3 regions of the Dorea sp. Marseille-P4042 genome follow, and region 2 is predicted to be linked to each of the others. Evidence: predicted binding sites of a transcription regulator. Region 2 holds the regulator's gene; each other region holds the start of a gene.
The links. Region 2 encodes Rex, which represses fermentation and respiration genes when NADH is low (regulators of the CRP and FNR family bind a similar motif). Its sites were predicted from a motif close to ATTGTTAANTANTTAACAAT; they were not measured.
Positions count from the first base shown of each region.

Region 1 (10,906 bases), on a different contig from region 2:
TCGATAAAGGACTCACTGGCAATCTGATTGATTCCTTCTGTCTTATCAGTCATAGCACATGCATTGTAATGATAGAGAATACGTCCTGTCATCATGATCAGAGGATACTCCTCATCTGGAAGCTCCATAGAAGGTGTGTATGCAGCTGGTCTGAAATATCCAAGACCTCTTGCAAATTTTCCTACGTGCATAATTGGTGTTCCAGGGTGATCTTTTGATGTACATGGCCACTGAAGTCCCTGTCCGTTTACTTCTTCGCTGTCCAGCCTCTCATGGCTGATACCGGCAAATGAAGGAGTTACAGATGCAATTTCATCCATAATCTGTGCAGGTGTCAGATGAGGCTGTGGATAGCCCATACGACGCATGATCTCAGTGAAGATCCAAGTATCAGGCTTCGTATCACCTTCAATCTCTACGGCCTTTCTGACGCGCTGTACACGTCTCTCTGTATTAGAGAAGGTTCCTTCTTTTTCAGCATAAGAACGTCCTGGAAGAATAACATCAGCAAGTTTTGCAGTCTCAGTCATGAACAGCTCATCAATTGCGAAGAAGTCCAGTGACTCAAGAGATTTTATTACGTGATGTGTATTCGGATCTGTTCTGACCGGATCCTCTCCGAAGATAAACAATCCTTTAATATCTCCACTGATCATCTTAGGGAAGCAGTCCGTAGCTTTTGTACCAATATTCGGATTCAGCTTCGTATCCCATGCTTTTTCAAATTTCTCAAGAACTCCCGGTTTGTCGATGTTCTGATATCCGCTGAACTGGGTCGGCGAAGCACCCATATCGCAGGCTCCCTGTACATTGTTCTGACCACGGATTGGGTTAACACCGCATCCAGGTTTTCCAAGTTTACCAACCATCATAGCCATGTTAGAAATGGACATAACACCTTCTGTACCAGTATGATGCTCTGTAACACCAAGACAGTACATAATTGGAGCCCGATCAGCTTTTGCGTAAATACGTGCAGCTTCTCTCAACATATCTGCATCGATCTGACAGATCTCTGCTACTTTTTCAGGTGTATAATCTTTGACCATTTCTTTCATAGCTTCGAAGTTCTCTGTACGGTCTTCGATGAATTTGTGGTCGATTAAGTCTTCTTCAATGAAGATATGCATCATACCATTTGCAAACGCCACGTTTGTACCTGGTTTTAATTTCAAATGGATATCAGCATCTTTACACAGGTCGATATCACGTGGGTCAACTACGATGAGTTTAGCACCGCGCTGTACGGCCTGACGAACCTGCATTCCGATAACCGGATGTGCATGTTCCGGGTTAGATCCTACAAGGAGGATAGCATCAGATTCATGAGTAATATCATAAATAGTATTTGTCATAGCTCCTGAGCCAAGTGTGGTTGCCAATCCGGCAACAGTAGGAGAATGTCAAACGCGCGCGCAGTTATCGGTATTGTTGCTCTTAAACGCTGTTCTTACCATTTTCTGAAGCATGTAAATGTCTTCGTTGGTAGAACGAGAGCAGGCAAATCCGGCCAGCGCCTCACCTCCATATTGATTTCTGATTTCTGAGAATTTGGAAGCTACGAGATTTAAAGCCTCATCCCATGTAGCACGCTCAAATTCACCAGTTTCTTTGTTCTTAATTAATGGATAACGGATTCTTGCATCACAGTCTATGAAGTCGAAAGAAGCACTACGTCCTTTGACACAGAGCAGATTGTGGTTGGAAGGACCGTCTGCACCCTGCACGTCTACGATTTTGCCGTCTTTTATGTACAGATCCATCTGACAGCCTGTAGCACAGTGCGGACAGGTTGTGCGGACTTTCTTAACTTCCCATTCACGATAATTTTTTCTTCTCTTAATCGTAAGAGCACCTGTAGGACAAGCCTGAGCACAGTTTCCACAAGACTCGCATAAGGAATTCTCCCAGCCTTCGCCGAACGGTACTTTTACATACACACGTGCACCGTTTCTCTCAAGAGAAAGAGCATGTCTTCCGGTCGCATTTGCACAAGTGCTGATACAACGCTGGCACTGGATACAAAGACCAGGGTCATAGGAGAGGAATGGATGAGCGTCAAATGGCTCATGCTGTACATCTCCGTGTGATGATTTAAAGTTTGGCACATCAATACCATATTCGCGTGCCATAGCCTGAAGCTCACAGGCACCATTTTTAATACATTTGAAACAGTTTGTTTTATGCTCAGCCATCAAGAGATGGAGAGTGTTCTTTCTGGATTCGATAACAGCTGGGCTGTCTGTTGTAATGTTCATGCCCGCTTTTACTTTTGTGTTGCAGGCAGTTACAAGTTTATTCATGCCTTCTACTTCTACGACACAGATACGACAGGAACCAATTTCATTAATTTTTTCCAGGAAGCAAAGTGTAGGAATATGGATTCCATGCTCCCTTGCGGCGCTTAAGATTGACTGACCTTCTTTTGCTTCAATCTGTACGCCATCGATTGTCAGATTAATCATAAGTCTCTACCTCCTACCATAGCTCCACATCCGAAGTGGTCACAACGCAGACAGCGACATGCTTCCTGCATAGCTTCTTCATGTGTTAAGAACTCTTCTACGTGTTCGAAATCTTTCTTGCGGATATTTGCCGGGCGCTCACCAATCTCTGTACGTCCCATAAGATCACGCATATTTTCTTTTGGTTCCGGTACAACAGCTTCACAAGTAAGTGTGTGGTGGTAACCAAGATATTCATCAATATTGTGTGCAGCTACTTTTCCGGCAGCGATTGCACGAATTACAGTAGATGGACCAGTTGCACAGTCTCCGCCGGTGAATACACCAGGGATTTCTTTTACTTCTGTGTCAAGTCCGGCCTGAAGGATATTCCATTTTGCAGGGATACCAAACTCTTCAAATGGAGCGGATACAATATCCTGTCCAACTGCGATCATAATAACATCTGCTTTGAATTCCTGTTTTTCTTTTGCAGCATCCTTTGGTGCCGGTCTGGATCCGCGGTAAGCACTAATCATCTGTGGTTGTGTGATCAGAGATTTACAGTTACCATTTTCATCTTTTGTAATCTCGACCGGAGCCTGCAGTGTTACAAGTGCGATTCCTTCCATAACTGCGGATTCAATCTCGGATTCCAGGGCAGTCATGTCTTTCTGACGACGACGGTAAATGATAGATACTTCTTCTGCGTTACATCTGACAGCACTTCTTGCACAGTCCATAGCAACGTTACCACCACCGATAACAACAACACTTTTGCCAGTGTAATCAGGAAGATTTCCATTTCCAATCTGATCCAGAATATCTACAGCAGATACAACATTTCCGGCGTCAGCACCTTCAATACGAAGTGTCTTACCTGTCTGAGCACCAATTCCAACAAAAATTGCATCATGTTTCTCGTAAATATCTTTGACAGGAATATCTTTTCCGATTGTTGTGTTGTATGTAACATGGATATCACCGCTATTTAAAATCGCACGGATATCTTCATCTAGACGATCTTTCGGAAAACGGTAATTCGGAATTCCATAACGGAGCATTCCGCCAAGTTTGTCATGCGTTTCATATATTTCAATCTTATGTCCCATAAGAGCTAAGAAGTATGCTGCAGTTAGTCCTGCAGGACCACCACCAATGACACCGATGGATTTTCCTGTAGAAGGATTCGGTTTTGGTGTAGCAACTTTGTCGGCTGGCATCATATCAACTGCATATTTTTTCAGTGCACGGATGTTGATCGGTGACTCCAGCATCTTTCTTCTGCAACGCTCCTCACAAGGATGCTCACAGACCATAGCACAGGCTGTCGGGAACGGATTGTCTTTACGGATCAGATTAATTGCTCCGGCGTAATCCTCTTCACCAACTAATGCGATATATCCAGGAATATTTACATGTGCGGGACATAAGGAGATACAAGGTACCTTCTGTCCGATGGATTCCAGACATTTTTTATTTTCAATGTGGCTCTGATATTCGTCTGCAAACAGGTCTAATCCTTTTAAGACCTCATCAGCGGCATTCCAACCGATGGCACAGTCAGCAGATGAACGGATCATCGTAGCCATCATACGGATGTTATCCAAAGTTTTTCCTGTTGCACGTCCATCTAACACTTTCTGCATCAGACGCGCTACAAGTGGAAGACCGTCGCGGCACGGAACACATTTTCCACAAGTCTGGTTTGCAGCCGTACGCAGCATAGAAATCTGCATAGTGATCGGGCAGCTTCCAGGAGGATAAACCTCAACTTTATGAGAAAAATGTCGTGCGATTTCATTCATTTTCACGTCATAACCTGACGGATCAGCAAGATATAATTTGCTCATAATTTTCCCTTTCTAAATTCAATAAAGATTTTTTAGTCGTCTTTTAAGTAAACGAACCAGTAGGCAAGACCTACCAAAACTACTCCGCCGATAATGTTCCCCAACGTTACCGGAAGAAGATTTTTGGTGAACATAGCTCCCCATGTAAGGCCAGATACGTCAGCGCCGGCAGCAGTTGCAGCTTCAAGATAGGCTGCATTTCCCTTAGCAAAAATACCGGCAGCAATATAGTACATATTGGCTACGCTATGCTCGAATCCACATAAAACGAACATCATGATTGGAAAGAACAATCCGATGATCTTGGAAGACACCTGCTTGGCAGCAAATGAAATCCATACAGCGATACATACAAGGAAATTACATGCAATTCCGCGAAGAAATGCATCGCCAAAGGAGAGTGATACCTTACCGGCAGCAGTGCTGATCATAGAAGCAGCAAGACCGTTGTTAAAAAGACCGGCCTGATGGCTGAATACACAGATTGCAGCAACACCAATTCCACCGACCATATTGCCAAGGTATACAACTACCCAGTTCTTCAGCATTCCGCCAAGAGTAATCTCTTTTTTGCAGAGCGGAATAACCAGAAGACAATTACCTGTGAACAGTTCACTTCCAGCGAGGAGTACCATAGTCAGTCCTCCTGGGAAGATGCATGCTCCAAGAAACTTGCCTGCAGATGCCAGCGGAATAGATACAGCGACTGCAGTAGAAGCAACGCCTCCAAATGCGATAAAGATTCCGGCCAGTATTCCAAGAACGAACATCTTGGCGACAGGAGTGTTTACCTTCCCCTTTCCGATAGCAATATAATTGTTAGCAATTTCTTTTGGTGAATTCATAACAAATTCCTCCCTTCCCCTAAAATTTTATTTCTAATATATATGATGCCGGCAAAAAGTTACGTAAAAACATCGTTTGCCCTGATATCATAATATATAGACTTCAAGCTTGTCGCCTGCCGCAAGAGGTTTACTTCCGGCAGGAATGATGGCCAGCAGATCACAATCGCTCATGGAAGAAACAGAACCATTGTGCTGGTTGCTAAGTGGGGTGAAATATAACATACCATTTTTGAAATCTGAATGACCTTTTAAAATTCTAGTCACAGGACTTGATTTTTTAAAATCAACCCCAAGATAAGCAGTTGCCTGTGAAAATGTGATGTCAGATCTTCCCGAGAGTTTTCTCATAAATGGAAAGCCGACACACAACAGACCTGTTGCGGCAGCACCCGGATTACCGGATAAGCCCAGAATGACTTTTCCGTCTTTAAATGCTCCAAGCATTGCACCGCCCGGTTTGAATTTTAACCGGTGGAAGAGAAGGTCGCCCCCAATACGACGTATCACTTCCGGCATATAGTCGAAATCACCGGCAGATACACCGCCTGTCGTGATTACGATATCATTGGTCTTGAGGGCTTCAAGTACGGCCCGACACAGGGAATCCAGATCATCACTGACCGTGTTAAGGTAGTTGGCAGTCATATGATGTTTTTGAATGTAACCGCCTAAAAGATATGGATTCGTGTTATAAATCTTACCGTATTCTAAAGGGGAACCCGTATTCAAAAGTTCGCTTCCGGTACTGATAAGCCCGATGGAGAGCTTTTTATAGACCCCAATTTCAGCAATCCCCTGTCCGGCAATCAGTGCCAGGTCAGAAGCGGTAAGTATTTTGCCTTTTGGAACAAGCAAAGTTCCAGCTTTAACATCTTCCCCAGGTGGAATGATGTTTGCGGAGGTAACGGGCGCCGTTAAGGTAACGGTATTCTCAGTAAAGGAAGTGCGCTCATGCATGATAATGGCATCGACACCTTCCGGAACCGGTGCGCCGGTCATGATCCGTGCAGCTTTTCCTTCTGTGATTGGATAGGTTGGAACACTTCCGGCAGGAATTACCTCGGTAACGTCTAAAGTCACGGGATGTTCCGGTGAAGCAGCGGCTGTGTCAGCCTGACGAAGTGCATATCCATCATATGCGCTTTTGGCAAAAGAAGGCACCGGAATTTTAGCTGTAATATCTTCTGCAATAATTCGTTCAAAAGCATCTTGTAGTAAAATGTGTTCTATCGTCTGAGTTTCTGGTTTTGCCAGATTCAGGAGACAGTCAGATGCTTCTTTTAAAGTCTGAATGTTCATATGTATGTTTTCCTTATATAAATGTATCGATTATTTATAAATGTTTTAAATCTCCGTTATGATAATGTTGTAATATACAGTCAGCGATAGCTTCGATATTATCCCGACAATAAACGGGTGTATCTTGTATCAACTGTTCGGTTGAAAAATCAGCAGTGATATAGGAGATACAATTAGAAGCAGAAGCGAGTAAGCTGTTATTTTGTTCATCACTTCCAGTCAATAATATAAGCTTTGGATAATCGCTCCATTTGAAGCCTTCTAAAAGAATAAGATCAGCATCGCCGACAAGCTCCGCAATTGCAGATTCCTGTAAAGGTTCCCGTTTTACAACTAAGTATTTGTCGTTATCATAGACGATGGAAGCACTCACGCCTGCCTGCCAGAACCGATAACTGTCTGTTCCGGGAGAATCAGGTTCGAAAGAATGTCCGTCATGTTTGACTGTGGCGACCTTAAGTCCCCGGTGGATCAGCTCTGGGATCAATCGTTCCATTAAAGTGGTTTTTCCGGAGTTTTTAAATCCGGAAATGGCCAGGCAGCTTTTTGCAGTCAGCTTTTGGTATTCCTCTGGTGTATTGATATTCTGTAGCTGCCAGGAATCTTCTTCTACGTGATAAAAATGAACCTTTAAGTTGTTCAAAGCATCCATGATCCGAAGATTTCCATTATCTAAGCACCTCTTTAGTACAGGGGTGCAGCTTTTGCGATAAATACCACACAGGGGGTGGATCCGATCATCCGCCGTGACACAGATAAGTGCATCCGTATCAGAATGCTTCATGACTTCCTGAAGGTGATGAGCCAGTGTTCCGGAAAAAAGAGGAACGTCACAGGGAAGAACGAGCAGCGCATCCGACTCGCAGACAGACAAGGCACTGTAAAGTCCGCTCATAGGACCGCAATCTGAATATCGGTCATCAATCATTGAATAAGGGATTTCCGGATGCCGGGCGGCATCATCGACTGAAACCAGAATCTCAGGAAAATCGCGTAGTTCAAAAATCAGTTTGTCGAGAAATGTTGTTCCATTCAGTCTCAGAGAGGATTTCCGATATCCCATCCGACGGCTTTTTCCTCCTGCCAGTATCAGGCAGCCTGTGTTCATCTGTATCACCTCGTGTTGTATTTATCTATAAACAAGCGCGCTTATAGGCGTTTCTTTCGGTTAATTATAGCATTTGAAATTTAAAACCACAAGGAAAGATATATGTTTCACAGGATTGATAAAATTGGGACGGGTTTTAAATGAAACTAACTAAATTATATTTTAGAAAATATAAGGACGTTTATAAAAAGAAACTATAGAAAAGACGCTGATATTGATAAAAAAATAGCATTGTGACTAATTTGGATAAAAGTATTTACAAAATTTTATCCAAATGTTACAATATGACCGTTACTTATTCTAAAAACAATCGGTAGAGAGGGAAGGAATAAAAAAAATGAGTAGATTAACGATCGATACTCCTAGCAGGGCAGACCTTGTTATGGAGCAGCTCTACAAGGATCTTGAGCGCAGAATCGAATCAAGCCCACCGGGATTATGTCCAGTAGACTTGTCTCGCGCATTTTTGGAGTTATGCCATGCTCAGACTTGTGGAAAATGTGTACCTTGCCGTGTCGGTCTTGGTCAGTTGAATCACCTGATCAGAAAGGTACTGAACGGCAACGCAACAATGGAGACACTTGATACTATGGAGCAGACAGCAAAGTCTATTATGGAGTCTGCCGACTGTGCGATTGGATATGAGGCAGCGCATATGGTATATAAGGGACTGATCGGATATCGCGATGATTATATCGAGCATATCAAGAACGGACGCTGTACCTGTACATATAATCAGCCGGTACCATGTGTATCCTTATGTCCTGCACATGTTGATATTCCAGGATATGTAGCGTTAGTTGGGGAAGGACGCTATGCAGATGCAATCCGTCTGATCCGTAAGGATAATCCATTCCCGACAACATGTGGATTTATCTGTGAGCATCCATGTGAGGCAAGATGCCGTCGTAACATGATTGATGATTCTATTAATATCCGTGGCCTGAAACGAGTGGCAGCAGACTTTGCAGGGGAAGTAGAGCCGCCAAAATGTGCACCAGGCACAGGTAAGAAAATTGCTGTATTAGGAGGAGGCCCGGGAGGACTCAGTGCAGCTTATTATCTGCAGCTTATGGGACATCAGACAACGGTATATGAGATGCTTCCAAAGCTTGGAGGTATGCTCCGCTATGGGATTCCGAACTACAGACTTCCGAAAGACCGTCTGGACGAGGATATCAATGCAATCTTAAAGACAGGAGTAGAAGTAAAATACGGTCTTAAGATCGGTGAAGATATTACAATCCAACAGCTTCGCAGTGAGTACGATGCTGTTCTGATTACAATTGGAGCAAGTACAGATAAGAAACTTGGACTGGAAGGCGAAGATGCAGACGGAGTCATCTCAGCAGTACAGTTCTTAAGAGATGTAGGAAAAGACGAAGCACTTGACCTGACTGGAAAAGAAGTCGCAGTTGTCGGTGGTGGTAATGTATCTATGGATGCAGTCCGTACAGCCAAAAGACTGGGTGCTAAGAAAGTCAGCATTGTATATAGAAGAAGAGTTGCAGATATGACAGCTCTTCCGGCAGAGATTGAAGGAGCAATTGCAGAGGGAATTGAAGTACAGACTCTGAAGGCCCCGGCATCTCTGGATATTGATGAAAATCATCACATTAAAGGAATGTATGTTACACCGCAGATGATCAGTGAGATCAAAGGCGGACGTGCAAGCGTAAAAGCAACAGGAGAGCCAGATCAGTATATTCCATGTGATATCCTTGTTGTGGCAATTGGTCAGAATATTGAGACAGATCATTTCGCAGAAGCAGGAATTCCGGTAGAGCGTGGTAAGATCGTGACAACTGCAGGAGGAGATTTCCTGGATATGCCAGGTGTATTTGCAGGAGGAGACTGTGCAAGTGGTCCGGCTACTGTGATCAAAGCGATTGCAGCAGCAAAAGTTGTAGCTGCCAACATTGATGAATATCTTGGATATCATCATGAGATTTCCTGTGATGTAGAGATTCCGAAAGCAAGCCTTCATGACAGAGTACCTTGCGGACGTGCAGAACTTACAGAGCGCGAGGCATGTGAGAGAGTCTGTGATTTTGAAGGAGTGGAGAACTGCATGACCGAAAAAGAAGCAAAACAGGAAGCCTGCCGCTGTCTGCGCTGCGATCATTTCGGATATGGAATATTTAAAGGAGGCAGAGAAAAATTATGGTAAATCTTACAATAGATGGAAGACAGATTTCAGTAGAAGAGAATACCACAATTATGGAAGCTGCCAGATCCGTTGGTATTCAGATTCCGAGCCTTTGTTATCTCAAAGGCATCAATGAAATAGGCGCCTGTCGCGTGTGTGTGGTAGAGCTGGAAGGAAAAGACAGACTGATCACCGCCTGCAATAATATTTGCGAGGAAGGTATGGTCATTTATACAAATAGTCCGAAAGTCAGAAAGGACAGACGTACAACAGTAGAACTGATTCTTTCTGAGCACGACTGTCAGTGTGTAACTTGTATGAGAAGCGGCAACTGCAGTCTTCAGAAAATTGCAAATGATCTGGATATTTTAGAACTTCCATTTCATCAGTATCTGGAACACCAGCCATGGGATAAAACATTTCCACTGATTCGTGATTCTGCAAAATGTATCAAATGTATGCGTTGCGTGCAGGTGTGTGACAAGGTTCAGGGGCTTGGTGTCTGGGATGTAGAAGGAACCGGTTATCACACAACAGTTAATGTGTCAGGTCATAATTCTATCCGAGAGGCAGATTGTGCACTTTGTGGTCAGTGCATTACACATTGTCCTGTCGGAGCACTTCGCGAGAGAAGTGATACGAATGAAGTATGGAAAGCAATTGAAGATCCGGATAAGATCGTGGTTGCTCAGGTAGCACCTGCTGTCCGCACAGCATGGGGAGAGGAACTCGGACTGGCACCGGAAGATGCAACAGTTGGAAAAATCATAGATGCCCTTAAGAAAATGGGAATAAACTATGTATTTGATACAACATTTTCTGCGGATCTTACGATTATGGAAGAGGGAAATGAATTTGTAAAGAGATTTACAAGTGGTGAATTAAAAGACCGACCGATGTTCACTTCCTGCTGCCCGGGATGGGTGCGCTTTATTAAGAGTCAGTTCCCACATCTGGTAAAATATCTGTCTTCCGCAAAATCACCACAGCAGATGTTCGGTGCAGTTATGAAGACATATTTTGCAGAGAAGCTGGGCGTAAGTCCGGAGAAGATCTATACTGTATCTGTTATGCCATGCGTGGCTAAGAAGTCAGAGCGTGAGATGGATCTTTATTATGAAGAATATGCAGGACATGATATTGATGCAGTTATCACCACACGTGAGCTGATTCGAATGATCCGTTCTGCACATATCAGCCCACAG
Region 1 covers NZ_OLMI01000002.1:1,280,347-1,291,252, reverse strand. The annotation lists gene fdhF (formate dehydrogenase subunit alpha) at 1-2,465, opposite strand, end outside; gene C7E02_RS11855 (NAD(P)-binding protein) at 2,462-4,297, opposite strand; gene C7E02_RS11850 (formate/nitrite transporter family protein) at 4,330-5,142, opposite strand; gene C7E02_RS11845 (molybdopterin molybdotransferase MoeA) at 5,230-6,444, opposite strand; gene mobB (molybdopterin-guanine dinucleotide biosynthesis protein B) at 6,479-7,552, opposite strand; gene C7E02_RS11835 (NAD(P)-binding protein) at 7,890-9,722, shown strand; gene C7E02_RS11830 ([FeFe] hydrogenase, group A) at 9,716-10,906, shown strand, end outside.
Region 1: C7E02_RS11835 (NAD(P)-binding protein) is a predicted target of Rex. The motif match lies at 7,766-7,785, and genes of this name have one in related genera.

Region 2 (10,906 bases):
ATCACGCGATTCTCTTTAGCAGTATAGATCTGCACCAGCCCGGTACCTGTCCTGTAAGCTGCAAGTGCGCCAAGATATGCAGCACCTGACATACCTTTGCTTCCGGTGATCATAAGAAGCTTTCCGTAAGTTCCTTTATTAGAGTCCGCATTTCGTTTCGGAAGAAGTGCTGCATAATCACTTCCCTCCAGTGTACAAACTGTTTCCTCATCTCTTTCCAGTGGAAGTGATACAATTCCGATATCCTCGGATACACAGATTCCTGCATAACTTCTTCCCGGATCAAGTACAAGACCAACTTTCGTCTCCTGAATTGTCACAGTATAGTCTGCACGCACTGCAGTTCCTAATACATTTCCTGTAGTTGCGCAAATTCCGGAAGGAATATCCACGGACATACGGACTGCATCAGACTGATTCACACACTCTATAATCTGCACATATCTGCCTCCAACCTCCCGGCAAAGTCCAACTCCAAAAATTGCATCGATAATTAAAGTATACGGTTCACTTTCAAATGCTTCTTGCTCAAACTGCTCCTTAAACTGTGCTCCTGTATTTTTCAACTGTTCTATCTGATAGGCAGTCTCTGGTGTGCAGTGATCTCTGTTTCCGACCAGAACTGCTGTTACGTCACACCCTTCCCATGCAAACATTCTGGCAATCGCAAAGCCGTCCCCGCCATTATTTCCAGAACCACAGAGGACACATATTTTATTTAAATTAATTTTCCAGTCTTTAATGTGATCTACACATGCTCTGGCAGCCCGTTCCATAAGTTCCAGGGACGGGATTTTAAGTTCATTTATCGTAAATGAATCTGCCGTTTTCATCTGTTTAGCATCTGGCAAATATCTCATAGTTTTGATTCCTCCTGATAGAAAGAAACGTGCAAAGCCAGGATGCTATCTGAACAAACCTGTCTTTACACGTTATCTCCTTAATTATGTTCTTCCTTGTAGCGGCATATATTATATGACAGCCTCATCAGACTCTCGGATAAATGTACATTCTCAACAATCACACTTTCCGGGAGATTCAGATCTGTATGTGCAAAATTCCATATTCCGTGAACATTGTGATCTGCCAGAAATTTTGCGACTTTGATTGACTCATCCTTTGGAATCGTCAATGCTGCAATATCGATACTGTTCTCATCTACAAATTTCGGAAGCTCGTCCATCATATGAATTGGAACACCACGAACTTCCTGCCCGTCAAGCTCCGGATTGATATCAAACAATCCTTTTAAGATAAATCCCCGCTTTTCAAATGATGCATAGTTCGCAAGTGCACGCCCCAAATTACCAGCACCAATAATAATAATATTATGATCCTGTTCCAATCCAAGAATTTTTCCGATTTCTGAGTACAGATATTTTACATTATAGCCATACCCCTGTTGCCCGAATCCACCAAAATTATTAAGATCCTGACGAATCTGGGAAGCTGTTACTTTCATTCTTTTACTAAGCTCATTGGAAGAGATTCGTTCTACTCCCTGCTCGATCAGCTCCCCAAGGTATCTATAATATCTGGGTAATCTACGGATAACTGCCTGTGAAATTCCCCTGTTTTGCATGATCCGCACCTCCTTCCTTCAAAAATTTCTACTCATTATTATAGGCAATCGTTAGTATAATGTCAAACTTTTTAGTTGTTTTTTGTAGTATTTTCGTTATAATAGTATAAGATGATGCCAAAATTATGCGGTCGCAGCGCCGGTCGCAGCCCTGCGGCATCTTTATTTCTCAAAGTCACAGGATTTTTATCAAGGAGGATAGGATGATACTTGCATGTCACAATATCAAAAAAGCCTTTGGAGAAGAAGTAATTGTCTCCGGCGGCTCCTTTCATATAGAAGACCACGAAAAAGCAGCTCTCGTAGGACCGAACGGTGCTGGAAAGACAACACTTCTTAAGATGATCGTTGGTGAGATACAGGCGGACGGCGGCAATGTTGTTCTGACACGCGGCAAGACGATGGGATATCTGGCACAGCATCAGGATATGAATAATGACCATACGATCTATCAAGAGGTACGCACTGCAAAAGCCGATATTCTCGACATGGAGCGGCAGATTCGTGAGATTGAACAGGAAATGAAGCATTTAAGCGGCGAACGTCTGGAAGAACGTATGAATACATACCAGCGGCTCACAGCAGCATTCGAACGTGAAAATGGATACGCCTGCGAAAGTGAGATTACTGGTGTTTTAAAAGGACTTGGATTTACAGAAGAAGAATTCGCAAAACCGGTCGCGACTTTATCCGGAGGTCAGAAAACCCGTGTCTCTCTCGGAAAACTGCTCCTCACAAAGCCGGATATTCTGCTTTTGGACGAGCCCACCAACCATTTGGATTTAAATTCCATCTCATGGCTGGAAACTTATCTTCTGAATTATCCTGGTGCAGTACTGATTGTCTCTCATGACCGGTATTTTCTGAACCGGGTTGTAACAAAAGTCGTCGAGATCGAACTGGGCAAGCTTACCACTTTCATGGGCAATTATACAGATTACGCCAAGAAAAAGGAAATGCTCCGCGAAGCCAGAATGAAAGAGTATCTGAATCAGCAGCAGGAAATTAAGCATCAGGAAGCGGTCATTGAAAAGCTTCGCTCCTTCAACCGTGAAAAATCCATTAAGCGTGCAGAAAGCCGTGAAAAGATGCTGGATAAGATGACCCCGGTTGAAAAACCGATGGAACTGCATACAGATATGCACTTAACACTGGAACCTTCCTGTGTCAGCGGTAATGATGTCTTAATTGTCGAGCATTTAAGCAAAGCATTTCCACCACAGATTTTATTTGAAAATATCAGCTTCGAAATCAAGCGAGGGGAACATGTCGCGATCATTGGAGACAATGGAACCGGAAAAACAACAATCCTTAAGATTTTAAATCAGGTACTCAAAGCTGATTCTGGAAGTTTCCGTCTCGGTTCTAATGTAAAGATTGGTTACTACGATCAGGAACATCACGTTCTGCATATGGAAAAAACTATTTTCCAGGAGATTTCCGATGACTATCCTAATCTTAATAACACGCAGATCCGTAAAGTGCTGGCAGCATTTTTATTTACCGGAGATGATGTATTTAAACTTATTGGTGACTTAAGCGGTGGCGAACGTGGACGCGTGTCCCTTGCAAAGCTGATGCTTTCTGAAGCGAACTTCCTGATTCTCGATGAGCCGACCAACCATTTGGATATTACATCAAAAGAGATTCTGGAACATGCACTGAATAAATACACAGGAACGGTTCTTTATGTTTCACACGACCGTTACTTTATCAATCAGACTGCAACACGTATCATGGATCTTGTTAATCATACGTTTGTAAATTATATTGGAAATTATGATTATTATCTTGAGAAAAAAGAAGAACTGACAGCCGCATACTCCAATACGTCTCGCTTAGAAAATAATTCCTCTTCTGCAGCTTTTGACTTGGCCTCTGATTCAAAGTTAAGCTGGCAGGAACAAAAAGAAGCTCAGGCAAAAGAACGGAAACGCGCTAATGAATTCAAAAAGACAGAAGAACGAATCGGTGTTCTGGAAGATAGAAGTGCTGAAATTGATATTCTGATGTCGCAGGAGGAAGTTTATACGAATTCAGTAAAATGTCAGGAACTTGCGAAAGAACGTGCAGAAATTGACACTGAACTTGAAACTTTATATGAAAAATGGGAAGAGCTGGCCGAATAAGCCAGCTCATTTTTCTACTCTTCAAAAACACGTTTGATACTATCATAATGCAGGAAGATTCCTTTGTCAGCCAGAGCCTTGATCTCATCAGCTGTTGCAATCTTATATCCTGCAGTCTCTTCTGTCTGAAGATGCAGGTCTTCTTCTTTAAAATCCTTTTCAAAACGATAAACATCTACAAAATAATTGTCGCCTTCTCCAGGATTTTCTCTGTGATAGGTAAACATATAACCGCCCACACAGCCATTTACATCCAATCCTGTTTCTTCCAGTACCTCACGACGTACCGCTTCCTCGGAGCTTTCGCCTGCCTGTGCAGCGCCTCCGGAAACTTCCCACCAGCCTGGTGCCCATGCCTTTGTCAGAACGCGGCGGGTAATCAGATATTTTCCATCTGGACGGCGGATCACACCTAACACTGTCAAGTGATACTCACCCTCTTTCAGGCACCAGTCATTGCGCTTCATTTTTCGCCCGGTCAGCTGTTTGTTTTTATCATAAATATCCCAGTATTCCATGCATTTCAACTCTTTCTATACTAACTTTTCAGCAATCGCTTTAATAAAGTCTTCACTGTTTAACACTGTTGGATTCGGAAGTGTTGTGATAAGAGCCAGATCTTTTGTCATCTTTCCTTCCTCAATTGTATCAATCGTTGCCTTCTCTAATTTATCTGCAAAATCCATCAGCTCCTGATTTTGATCCAGTTCACCACGTTTACGAAGAGCTCCGCTCCATGCAAAGATTGTTGCAACAGAGTTCGTAGAAGTTTCTTCACCTTTTAAATGCTTGTAATAATGACGCTGTACTGTACCGTGAGCAGCTTCATACTCGTAATATCCTTCCGGTGATACAAGCACGGATGTCATCATGGCAAGAGAACCAAATGCAGAAGAAATCATATCGCTCATAACATCTCCATCATAGTTCTTGCATGCCCAGATGTAGCCTCCTTCAGATTTCATAACACGCGCTACAGCATCATCAATCAATGTGTAGAAATATTCGATACCGGCTTCATCGAATTTTTCTTTATATTCTGCATCAAAGATTTCCTGGAAAATGTCTTTGAATGTGTGGTCATATTTCTTAGAAATTGTATCTTTTGTTGCGAACCAGAGATCCTGCTTTGTGTCTAATGCGTAATTGAAGCAGCTTCTGGCAAAGCTCTCGATAGAACCACAGAGGTTATGGATTCCCTGAGCAATCCCTGGTCCGTCATATTTGTGGACAAGTTCTTTGATCTGTGTTCCATCATCTCCTGTATACACAAGCTCTACCTTTCCAGGTCCAGGAACCTTGATTTCTGTATTTTTATATACATCACCATAAGCATGTCTTGCAATGGTAATTGGCTTTTTCCAATTTTTAACGCATGGCTCGATTCCTTTTACAACGATCGGTGCACGGAATACAGTTCCATCCAAAATTGCACGGATGGTACCATTCGGGCTTTTCCACATTTCCTTCAGATTATACTCTGGCATACGCGCAGCATTCGGTGTAATTGTTGCACATTTTACTGCTACTTTGTACTTCTTTGTTGCTTCTGCGGAATCAAATGTAACCTGATCATTCGTCTCATTACGATGTTCAAGTCCAAGATCATAATAATCTGTATTTAGCTCAATAAATGGATTCAGAAGATGTTCTTTGATCATCTTCCAGAGAATCCTTGTCATCTCATCTCCGTCCATCTCTACAATTGGTGTTGTCATTTTAATTTTCGCCATGTTTTTGTCCTCCTGCCACTATATAAACTTTACTTATATGATTCTTTTAATTTGAAACATTAATCTTCAATTTCGATATGAAGATTTTCCATTACATGCATGATGTGCAGATTTGCAAGTCTTTCCGCTTCATCAGCATCTCCTTTTTTGATTGCTTCCAAAATTGCCTTGTGCTCCTCGATGGACTTCTCAGCCCGGTTTTTTGCGCCTACAGACAACATACGTGCCATCTTTACATATTTGTGAAAATCCGATAACGTATGTTCCATAATCCGGCTGTTGGATGCTTCATATAGAACATGATGGAATTTACCGTCAAGATCTGACACCTGAACAACTTTGTCCTTATCCTTTTTCAAATGAAACTCAGATAAAAGAACAATTTCTTCCAGCTGCTCAATCTGTTCTGGAGTGATGTGCTCTGTCGCCCATCTGGCGCACATACCTTCCAACATAGAACGAATCATGTAAATATCCTGAACGTCTTTCGGCGTAATACCTGTTACATAGGCTCCTTTATTAGGAATAATCTTTACAAGTCCTTCCAGTTCCAATTGCCTAAGTGCCTCACGGACCGGAGTCCTGCTGACTCCCATCTCCTCACCGATTGTAATCTCCCTAAGTTCATCACAATCCTTATAGACACCAGATAAAATATCCTCCCTCAATTTTTCAAATACCCTTCCTCTAAGAGAACGGTCCTGATACTCTTCCATAATTTTAACCTTCTTCGTGACCTCCTGGAATCTTTCTGACACTAAAAAGTCACCTTTCTTTTTATATAATGCACTTCGTGTATAATTGTATACAATCCAATCTCATATGTCAAGAGACAAAACAAAAATCCTTCAAAAATCCCATAGCAAAAAGAGAAAACCCGAAACTTTTTTTGAATCTTGCTCTTTCTGGTTTTCTCTTCTATGCTATTTTTATTCAAGAATGCCTCGGCATTCTTGCTGCAAGGTGCGCGTCATGCAATTGCATGACATACTTCTACTGCGCACCTCTGCAATCCTGCCGGAGGCTATATCAGCTGGGGGATTAACTCCCAGCTAATACAATTTTGCACCGATCTCTCTTGGCCGGAATCCTTTTTCTTCCAGAGCTTTCATAATCTGGTTCTTATGCTCTGTACCGTAAGCTTCCATTGTAATACGAAGCTCCACGGCAGCATTACGGTTGGTGCTAACGAACTGGTTATGTTCCAGTTTAATAACATTTCCCTGGGCATCAGCAATCGTCTGAGCAACAAGCGCAAGCTGTCCCGGTTTATCCGGAAGTAATACAGATGCCGAAAAGATACGGTCTCTCTGAATCAGTCCATGCTGTACAATGGAAGACATTGTGATAACATCCATGTTGCCTCCACTTAAAATTGCAACCGCCTTCTTTCCTTTCAAATCTAACTGCTTGAGTGCTGCAACTGTCAGCAGTCCGGAATTCTCAACAATCATTTTATGATTTTCGACCATATCGAGGAAAGCTCCGACAAGCTCATCATCTTCTACAGTCAGCATCTGATCGATGTTCTTCTTTGCATACTCGAAAATGTGGTCTCCGACACGTTTTACTGCAGTACCGTCTGCTATGGTATTTGCACTGTCCAATGTGGCCGGCTCGCCAGAAGCAAGTGCCATTGTCATACTTGGCGCAGCAGCAGGCTCAACACCGATCACTTTAATCTTTGGATTCAACATTTTTGCAAGTGTAGATACACCTGTAATCAATCCGCCGCCGCCAACTGGCGCAAGAATATAATCGACGGTCGGAAGCTCCTGCACAATTTCCATTGCAATACTCCCCTGACCTGCTACGATGTCCAGATCATCAAACGGATGCACAAATGTACTTCCGCGCTCCTGGGCCAGTTTTTCGGCATACGCACAGGAATCATCATAGACATCTCCGTAAAGAATCACCTCTGCGCCGTAGCTTTTTGTACGATTTACTTTGATCAAGGGTGTTACTGTTGGCATAACGATTGTAGCCTTGCATCCAAATTTCTGTGCTGCGTATGCAACACCCTGTGCATGGTTTCCGGCTGATGCAGCCACCAGTCCTTTTGCTCTTGCCTCTTCAGACATTGTGCTGATCTTATAATATGCGCCACGCACTTTATAAGCTCCTGTATACTGCATATTTTCCGGCTTCAGATAAACCTTACCGCCCGTCTGCTGGCTTAAGTTTTCACTGTATACCAGTTTCGTCGGAAGAGTTACGTTTTTTACAATTTCGCTTGCCTCTTCAAATTTTTCTAATGTTAACATACTTCATTCTCTCCTTTTACATCAAACAATGCATTTACAAATGTATCAGAATTAAATTTCTGCAGATCGTCAATCGTCTCGCCGACACCGATATATTTTACCGGAATACCAAGCTCCGCCTGGATTGCAACTGCAATACCACCTTTTGCAGTTCCATCCATTTTTGTCAGGATAACACCGGTAATATCAGCAACTTCATTAAATTCCTTTGCCTGAGCAAGTGCATTCTGACCTGTTGTGGCATCTAGCACTACCAGTGTCTCACGATATGCGTCCGGAAATTCACGGTCAATGATTTTATTCATTTTACGAAGCTCTTCCATCAGATTCTTCTTATTGTGAAGCCGTCCGGCAGTATCAATCAAAAGTACATCGGCATGTCTTGCCTTGGCAGCTGCAACTGCGTCATAGACAACGGCTGCAGGATCAGAACCTTCCTGGCCTCCGATCAATTCTGCTTGTGCACGGTTCGCCCACTCTTTCAACTGCTCTCCCGCTGCAGCACGAAATGTATCTGCGGCAGCCAGCACAACTTTTTTATTCTGACTGCGGAGTTTTCCAGCTAATTTACCAATCGTAGTTGTCTTTCCGACACCATTCACTCCAATGACCATGACCACCGAAGTTCTCTCTTCAAATTCATAAGCAGCTTCTCCGACGTCCATCTGCTCTTTGATGCTGTCAATCAGGATTTGTCTGCATTCAACAGGTTCTTTGATATGCTGGGTTTTTACCTTTTCTCTTAATTTGTCCAGAATATCATACGTTGCCTGAACTCCGAGATCGCCCATGATGAGGACTTCCTCCAGTTCTTCATAAAAGTCCTCATCAATATGTGTAAATCCGTTAAAAATACTGTCCATACTGGACACAATATTATCTCTTGTCTTTGTGAGACCATCGACAAGTCGTCTGAAAAAACCTTTCTTTTCTTCTGCCATACTTTTACTCCTTTCAAGGCCGCCCCCCTGCCATTCAAGAATGCCGAGGCATTCTTGCTGCGAGGTGCGCGTCATGCAATTGCATGACATACTTCTACGTTCTATCTTACCTGCGCTTTCTCTAATCGTCCAGTTCATCTTCCAGAAGACTGACGGACACAAGTGTCGAAATTCCTTTTTCCTGCATGGTGATTCCGTACAGACGGTCTGCCGCAGTCATTGTACCTCGTCTGTGCGTAATGACAATGAACTGTGTATTCTTTGTAAGCTTATGCAGATACTGTGCAAAACGGTCAACATTGCTATCGTCCAGTGCTGCCTCAATCTCGTCAAGCAGACAGAACGGGGACGGCTTGAGATTCTGAATTGCAAATAATAATGAGATTGCTGTCAGAGCCTTCTCTCCACCAGATAACTGCATCATATTCTGCAGTTTCTTTCCAGGCGGCTGAGCAATAATACGAATTCCTGCTTCCAGAACATCTTCATCGTCCATCAGTTCCAATGTACCTTTTCCACCTCCGAACAATTGCTTAAATACGTGGTCGAATTCCTGACAAATGTGTGCGAACTGCTCTGTGAACTGCTTTCGCATCGCTTCATCCAATTCTGCGATAATTTTTTCCAGTGTTGCTTCTGCTTCCACGAGATCATCATGCTGCGTCTTTAAGAACTCATATCGCTCCGATACATTTTTATAGTCCTCAATGGCATTGACATTAACATTTCCTAAAGCGCGTATTTCTCCTTTTAATTCCTGAATACGCTTTTTCATCTTTGCAACATCCGTTAAATTTTCATTCCTAAGCTCCATCGCACGATTATAAGTGAGTTCATACTCTTCCCACATATAATTGATCTGCTTCTCGGCAGCTTCTTCATAACTGTTTTTCTGACTCTCCAGACGGAAGATTTCTTTATCCAGATCAGAAATCTGCCTGGAGAGGTCTTCACGCTTCTGTAAGAAATCTTTATGGCGCTGGTTTAGATTTTCACGTGTCTTCTTCGCCTTTTCAATCTCATCCTGAATTTCCACAAATAATTCTCCGGAATTCTCAATCGTCTGGCGCAGTTCCTGAATCTGAGATTCTTTTTCCTCGATTTCTTTGCTCGTACCGCCTTTACTTGCTTCCAGCCCCTTCAACTCTTCGCGGAATTTTTGCATCTCTTCCTGAATACGTTCTGCATTTTCCATTACGAACAGAACCTTTTGTTCTGTAGCAGCACAGGATAAATGTGCATTTTCCGAAGCCTGCTGCTGTAATATTTCCTGATGTTTCAAATCATCTAACTTTGTCTGCCCTTCTTCAATCTGTTTATTCAGGTCACGTTCTAACTGTTCAGACGTATCCAGCTCTACATTGATGGACTGCTGATTATCCATGATATCACTGATCTCCTGATCCAGTTGCTGTGTCTCTTCCTGAATTTCCAGCGCAGTCTGATTCGCTGCTTCGATCTTGCTCTTTGCCTGATCGGCATTCATCTTCGCTGTATTTTGGCGGACATATGCTTTCTGTAGTAAATCTTTGATCTGTTCGATTTTATCATAGTAACTGGAACGATTGTTTTTCAGCTCCGCGATCTCCTGCTCTGTCTTTGCTACATCAGCGCGGAGTTTTTGGACAGCCTGCTCCAGCTCTTCTATCTCACGGCGTCTGCTTAAAAGGTTGCTGGAATTCTTGAATGCTCCACCAGTCATAGAACCGCCCGGATTGATGAGATCACCTTCCAGCGTTACAATTCGAATAGACTGTCTGTATTTTCTTGCAATGGCAAGTCCGTGGTCAATATGATCGACAACCAGTGTTCTGCCAAGCAGAGAGCCTGCCAGTTCCAGATACTTGTCTTCCACCATAACAAGAGTGTCTGCAAGACCGATAACTCCTTCTTCATTCAATGCCTGTGGCTGAGCGATTCCTCCATAGGAACGGATCTGCGTCAGTGGGAGGAATGTTGCACGACCGAATTTATTCTTTTTCAAAAATTCAATCATACGTTTTGCTGTCTGTTCGTTATCTGTAACAATATTCTGGATACTGCCGCCAAGAGCCGTCTCAATGGCTGTCTCATATTTTTTCTCTACTTTAATAATATCTGCAACAACACCTAACAGCCCTTTTTCATGACTGCGGTTATCCATAACACGCTTAATACTGTTACCGTATCCGTCGTAGCGTTCAGTCATATTTCTAAGAGACTCCAGGCGTGAATGCTCTCTGTGGTAAGCACTCTGACTTGCACGGATCCGCTC
Region 2 covers NZ_OLMI01000001.1:438,033-448,938, forward strand. The annotation lists gene C7E02_RS02320 (NAD(P)H-hydrate dehydratase) at 1-860, opposite strand, end outside; gene C7E02_RS02325 (redox-sensing transcriptional repressor Rex) at 941-1,582, opposite strand; gene C7E02_RS02330 (ABC-F family ATP-binding cassette domain-containing protein) at 1,786-3,711, shown strand; gene C7E02_RS02335 (NUDIX hydrolase) at 3,726-4,229, opposite strand; gene C7E02_RS02340 (NADP-dependent isocitrate dehydrogenase) at 4,245-5,444, opposite strand; gene C7E02_RS02345 (GntR family transcriptional regulator) at 5,504-6,160, opposite strand; gene ilvA (threonine ammonia-lyase) at 6,497-7,711, opposite strand; gene ftsY (signal recognition particle-docking protein FtsY) at 7,705-8,652, opposite strand; gene smc (chromosome segregation protein SMC) at 8,774-10,906, opposite strand, start outside.

Region 3 (10,906 bases), 430 kb from region 2:
GGATACTGCACTGACTGTCTTAAAATCCTGATCTGTAATATCAATCAGATCTGCGGTCAGCGGTCCTTCACCAATCAGCATTCCGGTCTTATCATATTTGTGCAAAATCTTATTCAATGTCTTAATCTGGGCATTGACTTCATCAGATGCTACCTTATATTCAGAGTTTACAAGAAGCAGCTGATATTTATCATTTTTCAGCATACTGGATACGGACTCCGGAATCATATCAGACGGAACTGACGGACCTACAAGAGAGTCCAGCCCAAGTGCCCATTTGACACCGTCTACCTTATCCATTTCTTTTATCATTTTATTGACATCTGTTGAAGATACGGAACTGTCCACCAGAATCATGTGCGTTGTATTCATATCGTAATCTTCTTTTAACTTTTCATTTGCAATGATACTTGGCAGATCCTTTGGTAATGTCTCGTCCAGGTTGTAATAAACTGCTGTATGGTTATTTCCATAAATTGCAGGAAATAAGAATAGCAAAAACAATACTACATATACCAGGTATCGTTTCGTAACCTTGTCAGAAATTCTTCCAATATCCGGGAGGAATGGTTTGTGTTTCGTCTTCTCAATGATTTTGTCACAACAAAGAATCATAGACGGAAGAATGGTCACACATGCAATCACTCCAAAGATAACTCCTTTTACCATAACGATTCCAATATCCAGTCCCAGTGTAAAGGACATAAAGCATAATGCAATGAATCCGGCAATTGTTGTAATGGAACTTCCCATAACAGATGAAAATGTCTGGGAAATCGCATGTGCCATGGCACGCTTCTTATCTCCGTCGTATCTCACCTGCTGTTCTTCATAACTGTGCATCAGGAAAATGGAATAATCTAACGTAACACCTAGCTGCAATACCGCTGCCAACGCTTTCGTAATATAAGAAATTTCTCCCATAAAATAGTTACTTCCCAGATTGTAAATGATTGCCATTCCGATACTCAGCATAAAAAGTAATGGTACGAAAAATGATTCCATTGTCAGTCCAAGTACAATGACCGCCAAAATAACGGCAATCAGTACATAGACCGGAGTCTCTTTTTCTGCCAGATTCTTCGTGTCCGTAACTACTGCGGACATTCCACTTAAAAAACATTGCTTGCCGGCAATTTTCCGAATCTGTGCAATTGCATCCATCGTTCCATCTGAAGATGTTCCCTCATCAAAGAAAATCGCCATCATCGTTCCGGTATCAGAATTAAATACATCGTAAATGTCGTCCGGCAACATACTCATCGGCACGGAAATATCTGCAATAGAGTCGTACCATATTACATTTGCCACATGATCGACTTTTTCAATCTTCTCTTTCAGTTCCGCTACATCTTTCTCTTCCATACCATCAACAATGAACATAGAAAATGCTCCGGTTCCAAAATCATTCACTAGAATATCCTGTCCTTTCATCGTCTCGATATTGTCTGGAAGATAAGTCAGCACATCATAATTGACCCGGGTATTCAGATAACCGAAGACTGACGGAATCAGCAACAGCACGCCAAGTATCAGTATCAATACTCTGTATTTCACCACTTTCTTTCCAAAGTTAACCATAACTCCTTCTCCCTTTCATTTATGACCGTTAGTCATTTTCTTTTTCAAACAGAATAATACACCAAAAATGACCAATAGTCAATATATTTTTTGACTATTAGTCATTTTTGTGCTAAGATATTTTCATCAACAAAAATATGACACATTACTTTTACAATCATACATTAGAAATACACTCACGTTTTCTACCTTTAAGCAAAAAATTAACTTGCACATTACCTTGCCGTACAGTTATAATTGCTGTTGAACAGAAAAGAGGATAATCATGGGAAAAGTAGACGAAAATAAAAAGAAGAAAAAAGAAGCCCTCTTCAACACCGCATACGAACTTTTTACCACAAAAGGTATCCATGCTACTGCTATTTCTGATATTGTAGAAAAAGCCGGTGTTGCAAAAGGAACTTTTTATTTATATTTTAAAGACAAATATGATATCAAGAATAAACTTACCGCTTTCAAGACTCATGAACTATTTGAGAAAGCAGCAAAAGCATTACGGAAAGCAGACATTTCCGGGCTGGAAGAACAATTAATCTTTATCATTGATTACATTATAGATGCTCTCGCCAGCAATAAGGCATTGTTAAACTTTATTTCCAAGAATCTAGTCATGGGCGCACTTCGCTCCGCCCTTCTCACCGAAGAACGGACTGAACCAGATTTTTATGAAGAATTTCTCAATCTCGTTAATGAAGATTCTTACAAATACGAATGTCCGGACGTTATGCTATTCACCATCGTAGAACTGACCGGATCCACGGCATATAATTCGATTTTATATAACGAACCACTGTCCATCGAAGAATATAAGCCTTATCTGTACCGGACAGTACGGCTGATAATTGCAAGCCACAGACAATAAAACTGCATTTTTTAAAAATTGGGGACGGGGTTTTTCTAAAAAAACCCCGTCCCCAATTTTTTTACCATCACGTATTCTCAGTCTTTACTGTTTCTCACACCTGTCCCTTTTTAAAATTCGCGCTTTTTCATTGCTTTCATTGCGCACACTACTGAAATGCAAATTAGGATAACCGAAACTGCAAAAATCAGTAAAATTACAATTCCATCACTTAATTTTTCAGCTCGACTTATGATTTTCATTATCGACCCATTTCGTTCTTTTGATATTTTTATTCCGAGGTACAGTATTAAAAATATGGCTGCCATTCCGCTTACTGACACAATTCTGCTCTTTTCCATTCCGAACTTTATATACAACGGAATCATATAGCTTATCATAATAATTGATACAAAGCAGGCACCGGCCAGACCTGAATACATATCACTTTGTGATATCGCCAGTCCACGGATTTTAACGACACCATATGCCATAGCATACATGATCACTCCTGTCACGATGCTATTCACCAATGCAAATGCATACTTTTCTAATACATATATGTTTCTACTGATTGGAAGTGTGAACAAATAAGCCATTCCATTTTCATATTCATCATAACTTAGTGTACTAATTGTAAACATAGTACACATGACCGTAATGAATACAACAGCAAATGTAGGGTCTTTATAAATAACGAGATATAACACCGCCATAAGAGCTGCCATTCCCAAAAAGGATTTTTGTCCCAACATGAGTTTGTAATCTTTGATCAACAATCCTTTCATTCTTGCTTCCCCCTTTTCATCATAATGATCACATCATCAATTTTCCCTTTTTCAATAGTGATATCCGGATAGTTTTCCTGATAATACTGCCGTTCATTTGTCAGGCAGCTATAACCATACTCTTCTTTCTTATGCGCCAAAATGTACTCCTTTTCAAGCGCCTCGTACTGGTCTGCCTTCACCTTTAAAAGTCCATACTGATCCAAAAGTTTGTCGGTCTCTTCATGCAAAAGAATCTTTCCTTCATCAATCATATAAATGTCATCACAGATTCCTTCCAGATCTGTGGAAATGTGTGAACTAATCAGAATAGAACGTCCCGGAGTTTCCATATATTCTCTTAAAATTTCCAGCATATCATCTCTTGCCATAACATCAAGTCCTGCGGTCGGTTCGTCCAGAAGCAACACATCTGCGCCATGTGAAACTGCCGCTGCAATCTGTAATTTACGTTTCATTCCCGTTGAAAACTCCTTGATCTTTTTGTCTAATGGCAACTGGTATTTTTTGCACATTTCCAGGAAATCTTCTTTCTGAAACTTATGGTACATACTTTCAAGCATCGGAAGTATATCTTTCACACGTAAATATCCACTGAAACCGGAATCAGCCAGAACAACTCCAATCCACTCTTTATCCTGCACTGTAAAATCTTCTACATTTTTTCCCAGCATCTTTACAACACCTGCGTCTGGTCTGATCAGACCTAATGCTGCTTTAAACGCTGTACTTTTTCCTGCACCATTGGCTCCGATCAGTCCGGTAACATAACCTTCCGGTACTTCCAGGGTAAGATCCAGTTCAAAATCTTCATAGTGCTTTTTCACACCTTCAAATTTCAACATACTTATCAATCCTCCAAAACAATCTGAAACAACTCCAGTAATTCCTGATCCGTCATTCCACAGCTTTTGCCTTTTCGGATGGCCATCTCCAAATCAGCTTCCACTTCCTTTTTCTTCTTCTCCAGCATCAGCCCCTGATCTGCAAATGCTACGAAACTTCCTTTTCCATGAATCGTAATTACAAATCCTTCTTCTTCCAGAGCATCATATGCTTTTTTCACGGTCAATGCACTGACCTTAAGTTCTTTAGCTAAAGTACGAACTGACGGGAGCGGGGTATCTGCTTTTAATATACCATGCATGATCTTTTCTTTTATCTGATTTCCAATCTGTTCATAGATTGGCTGCATGGATGAATGGTTTACTATGATATCCATAAAACTCCTCCTTCGTTATAAACAGTATAAAACAGTATATAACAGTTGTCAACTGTTTTATACTGTTTTCTTCTCATTTTATTTTTCGGAATATTAAAAACTCCTGGCACTGGATATCAATGTCAGGAGTTCTCTTATCTTAGATTATGTAATAATGCATGATGCATGCGGATTACTCCATGCTTTGCACTCCCACAATCCGCTCTGGCATCATTACATTAATTTTCTGAACAAATTCTTCAGATCTTCAACGCTTGCGTCTTTCGGATTACCCGGAGCGCATGCATCTGCGTGTGCAGACTCAGCTAAGAAGTCAAGATCTTCTTCTTTTAACGCTTCCAGTTTTGTTGGGATTCCAACGTCGATAGAAAGCTGCGAAACAGCGTCTACTGCTGCTTTTCTGTATTCTTCTACAGACATATCATCAACACCTTTGACACCCATAGCTCTTGCGATCTCTTTGTATTTCTCGCCTGTGCAGTCAGCATTGTACTCCATAACGATTGGAAGCATCATAGCACATGCAACACCATGTGGTGTGTCATAAACAGCTCCAAGTGTATGAGCCATAGAATGAGCAATTCCAAGACCTACGTTTGAGAATCCCATTCCTGCGATATACTGTCCAAGAGCCATTCCCTCACGACCCTCTTTCTCATTTTCAACTGCTCCTCTTAAGGATTTGGAAATAATCTCGATTGCTTTGATATGGAACATATCTGTCATCTCCCATGCAGCCTTTGTTGTATATCCTTCGATTGCATGTGTAAGAGCATCCATACCTGTGGAAGCTGTCAGTCCTTTTGGCATAGAGGACATCATATCCGGGTCTACAACTGCGATGACCGGCATATCATGTGGGTCAACACAGACAAATTTTCTCTTCTTCTCTACATCTGTAATAACGTAGTTGATCGTAACCTCTGCTGCTGTACCTGCTGTTGTCGGAACTGCAATGATCGGTACACAAGGTTTCTTAGTTGGCGCAACACCTTCCAGACTTCTTACATCCTCGAATTCCGGATTAGCAATAATGATACCGATTGCTTTTGCTGTATCCATGGAAGATCCTCCACCGATTGCTACAATGTAATCAGCCTCAGCACTCTTGAATGCTGCAACACCATTCTGTACGTTCTGAATCGTAGGATTGGCTTTGATGTCAGAATAAATCTCATATGCGAGTCCAGCCTCATCTAATACATCTGTCACTTTCTTTGTTACCCCAAATTTGATCAGGTCTGGATCAGAGCATACAAATGCTTTCTTAAATGCTCTTGATTTTGCCTCTGTTGCAATCTCCTTGATTGCTCCTGCTCCGTGATAAGATGTCTCATTCAGCATAATTCTGTTTGCCATTTCAATCTCTCCTTTTCTTACATGACATAATTTGCTCTTATTCAGCTCTTATGTTTTTATTTTAACAATGTTATTAAAAAAATGAAAGTTACAAAATTATGAAAATGTAACGTGACCGGATCATAAAAGATCCAGTCTTTCAAACACCCCCGCCAGTTCTTCCGGCATTGCTTTCACGAGATCTGCTGCCAGTTCCTCCGGCGTGCGTTTCACCCTTCCAAACACCCATTGTACAGTCATGTAAATAGAACCCTGGCAATACATTTCCAGCAGGAATTTTAAATCTTCCGACAATGGCTTTCCGGATTTTTCCTGGATCCGGTCTGAATAAAATGCCAGAATCAGTTCAAAATCATGGTCTCTCAGACAGTTCTGATCATCAGATTTAAATGCCATTTTAAAGAAAAGTTTCTCTTTCTGAATATACTGAAATTTTTTCACCAGTCCTTCATAGATGGTCTCGCCTTCTCCCATATGTTCAAATGATTCCAGAATGATCTTATCAAAATACCAGTTAACCAGGTCGTATTTATCCTGAAAATGCCGGTAAAATGTCTGTCTGGTCGTTCCGCACGCATCTACGATTTCCTTTACCGTAATCTTCTCCACCGATGTCGTCTTCATGCAGACTTTCACAGCTTCCGCCAGGCGATATTTCATTTCTTCTGACTTACACTCCTCTTTGCACATGCAAAATCTCCTCTAACTTGGGCATTACCCGAAGCGCCCCTTTTCTTGTTGTTACAATAGATGCTGCTGCATTGGCAAACTCCAGCATCTCTCCAAGTTCCTTTTCATTTCTTGCCCATAGATAACAGAATCAATGGAATATGATACTTTTCCATCAAAAGCAGAGTCCCCGCATCATGTCCTCTCCCGGATTCCGGTAAAAGGCATAGGTCAGCTGATTGCCAAACATACTTCAAAACCTCTGTTCTTTTATTTTCTGTATGTGAATTCAAATCTTATATTCACAGTTTCTATTTATATTGCGAAAAGAGCGGGACAGATTTTCGCGTTTCTGTCCCGCTCCATATGTCTTGACATCATTTTACAAAATTCTCATTTTCCCGTCAACCTCATCTCGCATATGAATCTTATATTATCTGAAAACAATGTAGAGTCTGTGATTGTTCTTGTGCCTGGCTTTTTCTCAATCCTAGCAGATCTTGCAGATCCAGCCCTCTGGTGCTTCAATGTGACCCATCTGGATTCCTGTCAATGTCTCATACAGCTTCTTTGTAACTGGTCCCATCTCTTCCATTCCACTTGGGAAGCAGATTTCTTTTCCATGATCTACAATCTTGCCAACTGGTGAAATAACTGCTGCTGTTCCACAAAGTCCACACTCTGCAAAGTCTTTTACTTCATCAAGGTATACTTCTCTTTCTTCTACTTCCAGTCCAAGATAATGCTCTGCTACATACATCAGAGAACGTCTTGTAATAGAAGGAAGGATTGTAGATGACTTCGGTGTTACGACTTTATTGTCTTTTGTTACGAAGATAAAGTTTGCTCCACCTGTCTCTTCTACTTTTGTTCTTGTTGCAGCATCCAGATACATATTCTCATCGTATCCTTCTCCATGTGCTGTCACGATTGCATGAAGGCTCATTGCATAGTTAAGACCTGCTTTTACATGACCTGTTCCATGCGGTGCGGCACGGTCAAAGTCTGAAACCTTAATTGTGATCGGCTTAGCGCCGCCTTTAAAGTATGGTCCAACTGGTGTAGCAAATACACGGAACTGATACTCCTCTGCAGGTTTTACTCCGATAACCGGACTGGAACCAAACATATACGGTCTTACATAAAGTGTAGCTCCTGACCCGTAAGGCGGTACATATGCTGCATTAGCTGCTACGACCTGTTTGATTGCATCTACGAATCTGTCCTCTGGGAATACCGGCATCTCAAGTCTTGCTGCTGAATCAGCCATTCTTGCTGCATTTAAATCCGGACGGAAAGTTACGATATGTCCGTCTTCTGTTGTGTAAGCTTTCATTCCTTCAAAGCATGTCTGCGCATACTGAAGTACACCTGCGCACTCGCTGATTGTTATGGTTGCGTCGGAGGTAAGAGTTCCTTCATCCCATGCTCCGTCTTTGTAGTTGGATACATATCTCTTATCTGTCTGCATGTAGCCAAATCCGATGTTTGACCAGTCAATGTTCTTTTTCTCCATGATAATTTCCTCCGTTCATCTATATAACTTTAATTTTTAACTATTCTACTGACATTATTATAATACCATCATATCCGAAATTCAAGAGTGCGCTCTGTTTTTTTTGGATTATCTTTCCATCATACTAATAGACTCAATTCCAACGCTTCCTCCACGCACAACTTCAATACTCTTGAACTCTTCTTTCATCAGCTTGATAACTGCGTCATTTTTGGTTCCTGTCTGTACAAATTCCAGCAAAAGACTATCTCTTCCGTAGTCAATAACTTTTGCCTTAAACGTCTCTGCGATCTGGAAACATTCCACCTTATCCTCCGGTGTACATTTTTGAACTTTAATGTACATAATTTCTTTCATTCTTACAAAAACATCTGTAAAATCAATGACTTTAATAACCTCTACCGTACGGTTGAGTTGCTTTTTGATCTGTTCAAACGTCTCATCGTCACTGACCGTTGCTATTGTCATTCTGGATACAGTCGGATCTTCTGTTGTTCCTACAGTAAGGCTGTCCAGATTATATGACTTTCCAGAAAAGAGTCCGGAAATTTTAGACAAAACACCTACCTGATTTTCTACATAAAGTGATATCCAGCGTTTTTTCATTCCATTATTTGTTCCACTCATAATTCCTTTCTCCTTTCTAACAATCCATGATCAGCTCTTCCAGAGTTCCGCCCGGTTTGATCATTGGGTATACAAGATCCTCCGGATCGATCATAAACTCGATAATCGTCGGTCTGTGTTTATTTTCAAGTGCTGCTCTGAATGCAGGCTCAATATCTTCTTTTTTCTCCACACGGATTCCTACTGCGCCATAACTTTCTGCCAGTTTGATAAAGTTCGGTGTATACTCCGGATATTCAAAATTCTCATCATCTGCTGCCCTTCTGCTTGCAGCACCGGATCGTAAATTCGTCATAGAGTAACGTTTTCCATAGAATAATTTCTGCCACTGGCGAACCATTCCAAGGTTATAATTATTAAAAATACAGCTAATGATTGGAAGTTCCTCTAATACTGCTGTTGCAAGTTCCTGAATATTCATCTGCATCCCACCGTCACCGGAGATGGAAATGACCGGTACATCCGGATTACCGATTTTAGCACCAATCGCTCCCGGAAGTCCATACCCCATTGTTCCAAGTCCACCTGACATAAGAAGTCTCTTCTTCTGTGTAATCTCAGCAAACTGAGCCGTGAACATCTGATGCTGTCCTACATCAGTTACAATAATTGCTTCATCAAACATACGGTTGATCGTCTCGATAATATCCTGAGGTGTCATGATCGGTTTTTCTTTCATTTTCAGAGGATGTTCCTCTTTCCAGCTTTCAATCTGTTCCAGCCACTTTGATGTCTCATTCGGCTCTACATACTCTAACATCTTCTCGATCGCATCTTTTGCATCTGCAACAATCGGAATATCTACCTGTACATTTTTTGAAATTGCAGCTGTATCAATATCGATATGTACAATCTGTGCATTCGGTGCAAATGAATGCAGCTTTCCGGTAATTCGGTCATTGAACCTAGTTCCGATTGAAAACAGCAGATCACAATCACTGACAGCCATATTGCAGGCATATGCTCCATGCATTCCAAGATTTCCGATGTAGAGTGGGTGGTTTGTCGGAATTGCCCCGCGTCCCATTACTGTTGTTACGACCGGAATATTCGTCTTCTCCACCAATTTGGTAAATACTTCGTTTGCACGGGAAATAATCACACCTCCACCTGCTAAAAATAATGGTTTTTTTGCACGTCCAAGCATTTTGATCGCACGTTTTAACTGTCCGATATGTACGCTTGTATTCGGCTTATAACCACGGATATTAACAGTTTCCGGATATTCTGCGCTTCCAAGTTCTCCCATAACATCTTTTGGAAGATCGATAAGGACCGGACCTGGACGTCCTGTTCTTGCAATGTAAAATGCTTCTTTTAATATTCTCCCAAGGTCTTCTCTATTTCGCACCGTTACTCCATATTTGGTGATACTTCTTGTAATTCCTACAATGTCAACCTCTTGAAATGCATCATTTCCAATCAGATGTCTGGACACCTGACCGGTAAAGCACACAAGCGGAACACTATCATAATATGCTGTTGCAAGACCTGTTACCAAGTTCGTTGCTCCCGGACCACTTGTGACAAGGCAAACACCGACTTTTCCGGTAGATCTTGCATAGGCATCGGCCTCATGGACAAGTGCCACTTCCTGCCTTGGCAAGATTACTTTCGTAAAATCCTGCTTGTAAAGTTCGTCACTGATATCAATGGTACATGCCCCAGGATAACCGAACAGAGTATCTACTCCTTCTTCTTTTAAGGCTTTTACTAATAACTTATTGCCACTGATTTTCTTCATAAATGTCTTCCTCCTTTAACATTCCCAGATTTTGCTTCGTCATGATATCCAACAGAGTATGCATTTCCCGTCAGATATAGAAAAACGCCCTAAGCGAAATAGCTTAGGGCGAATATCCCATCCGTGTTACCACCTAAATTCAGAGAATTCTCTCTGCACTCATGTCAATACGGGAAACCATAACGATTATCCGATATTGCTCCCTTGTAACGTCGGGACAGACGTTGAAGTCTACTCAGATCATGTAACTATAGATGCTTTCTTTCAAAAGCACTATCAGCCATTCATCTTTTCGGTTCACTGCTCAGAGGCTACTTCCATAAACCCTTCATGAAAACTTACACCACCCGTCTTCTCTCTTAGCTTCCGGTATTTATGTACTCCTCCCCGTCATTGCATTTCACAAAACTGTTTTATCGAATATTTTTATATATTATAATCATAACTTTGTGTTACTGTCAATGACATTTTTCATCTGTTTTCTTGATATATTTTATGATATCAGAGATAATACTTTCAGCACTTCGCCTGCAATTTTTGTCCAGGAAAGTCCGCTGAC
Region 3 covers NZ_OLMI01000001.1:9,423-20,328, reverse strand. The annotation lists gene C7E02_RS00110 (efflux RND transporter permease subunit) at 1-1,581, opposite strand, end outside; gene C7E02_RS00105 (TetR/AcrR family transcriptional regulator) at 1,847-2,443, shown strand; gene C7E02_RS00100 (ABC-2 transporter permease) at 2,554-3,210, opposite strand; gene C7E02_RS00095 (ABC transporter ATP-binding protein) at 3,207-4,055, opposite strand; gene C7E02_RS00090 (GntR family transcriptional regulator) at 4,061-4,432, opposite strand; gene fucO (lactaldehyde reductase) at 4,646-5,791, opposite strand; gene C7E02_RS00080 (TetR/AcrR family transcriptional regulator C-terminal domain-containing protein) at 5,912-6,481, opposite strand; partial or broken gene C7E02_RS20385 (carbohydrate kinase) at 6,462-6,587, opposite strand; gene C7E02_RS00070 (branched-chain amino acid aminotransferase) at 6,951-7,976, opposite strand; gene ilvN (acetolactate synthase small subunit) at 8,085-8,603, opposite strand; gene ilvB (biosynthetic-type acetolactate synthase large subunit) at 8,620-10,347, opposite strand; T-box leader at 10,449-10,750, opposite strand; gene C7E02_RS00055 (glycosyltransferase family 4 protein) at 10,841-10,906, opposite strand, start outside.
Region 3: fucO (lactaldehyde reductase) is a predicted target of Rex. The motif match lies at 5,841-5,860, and genes of this name have one in related genera.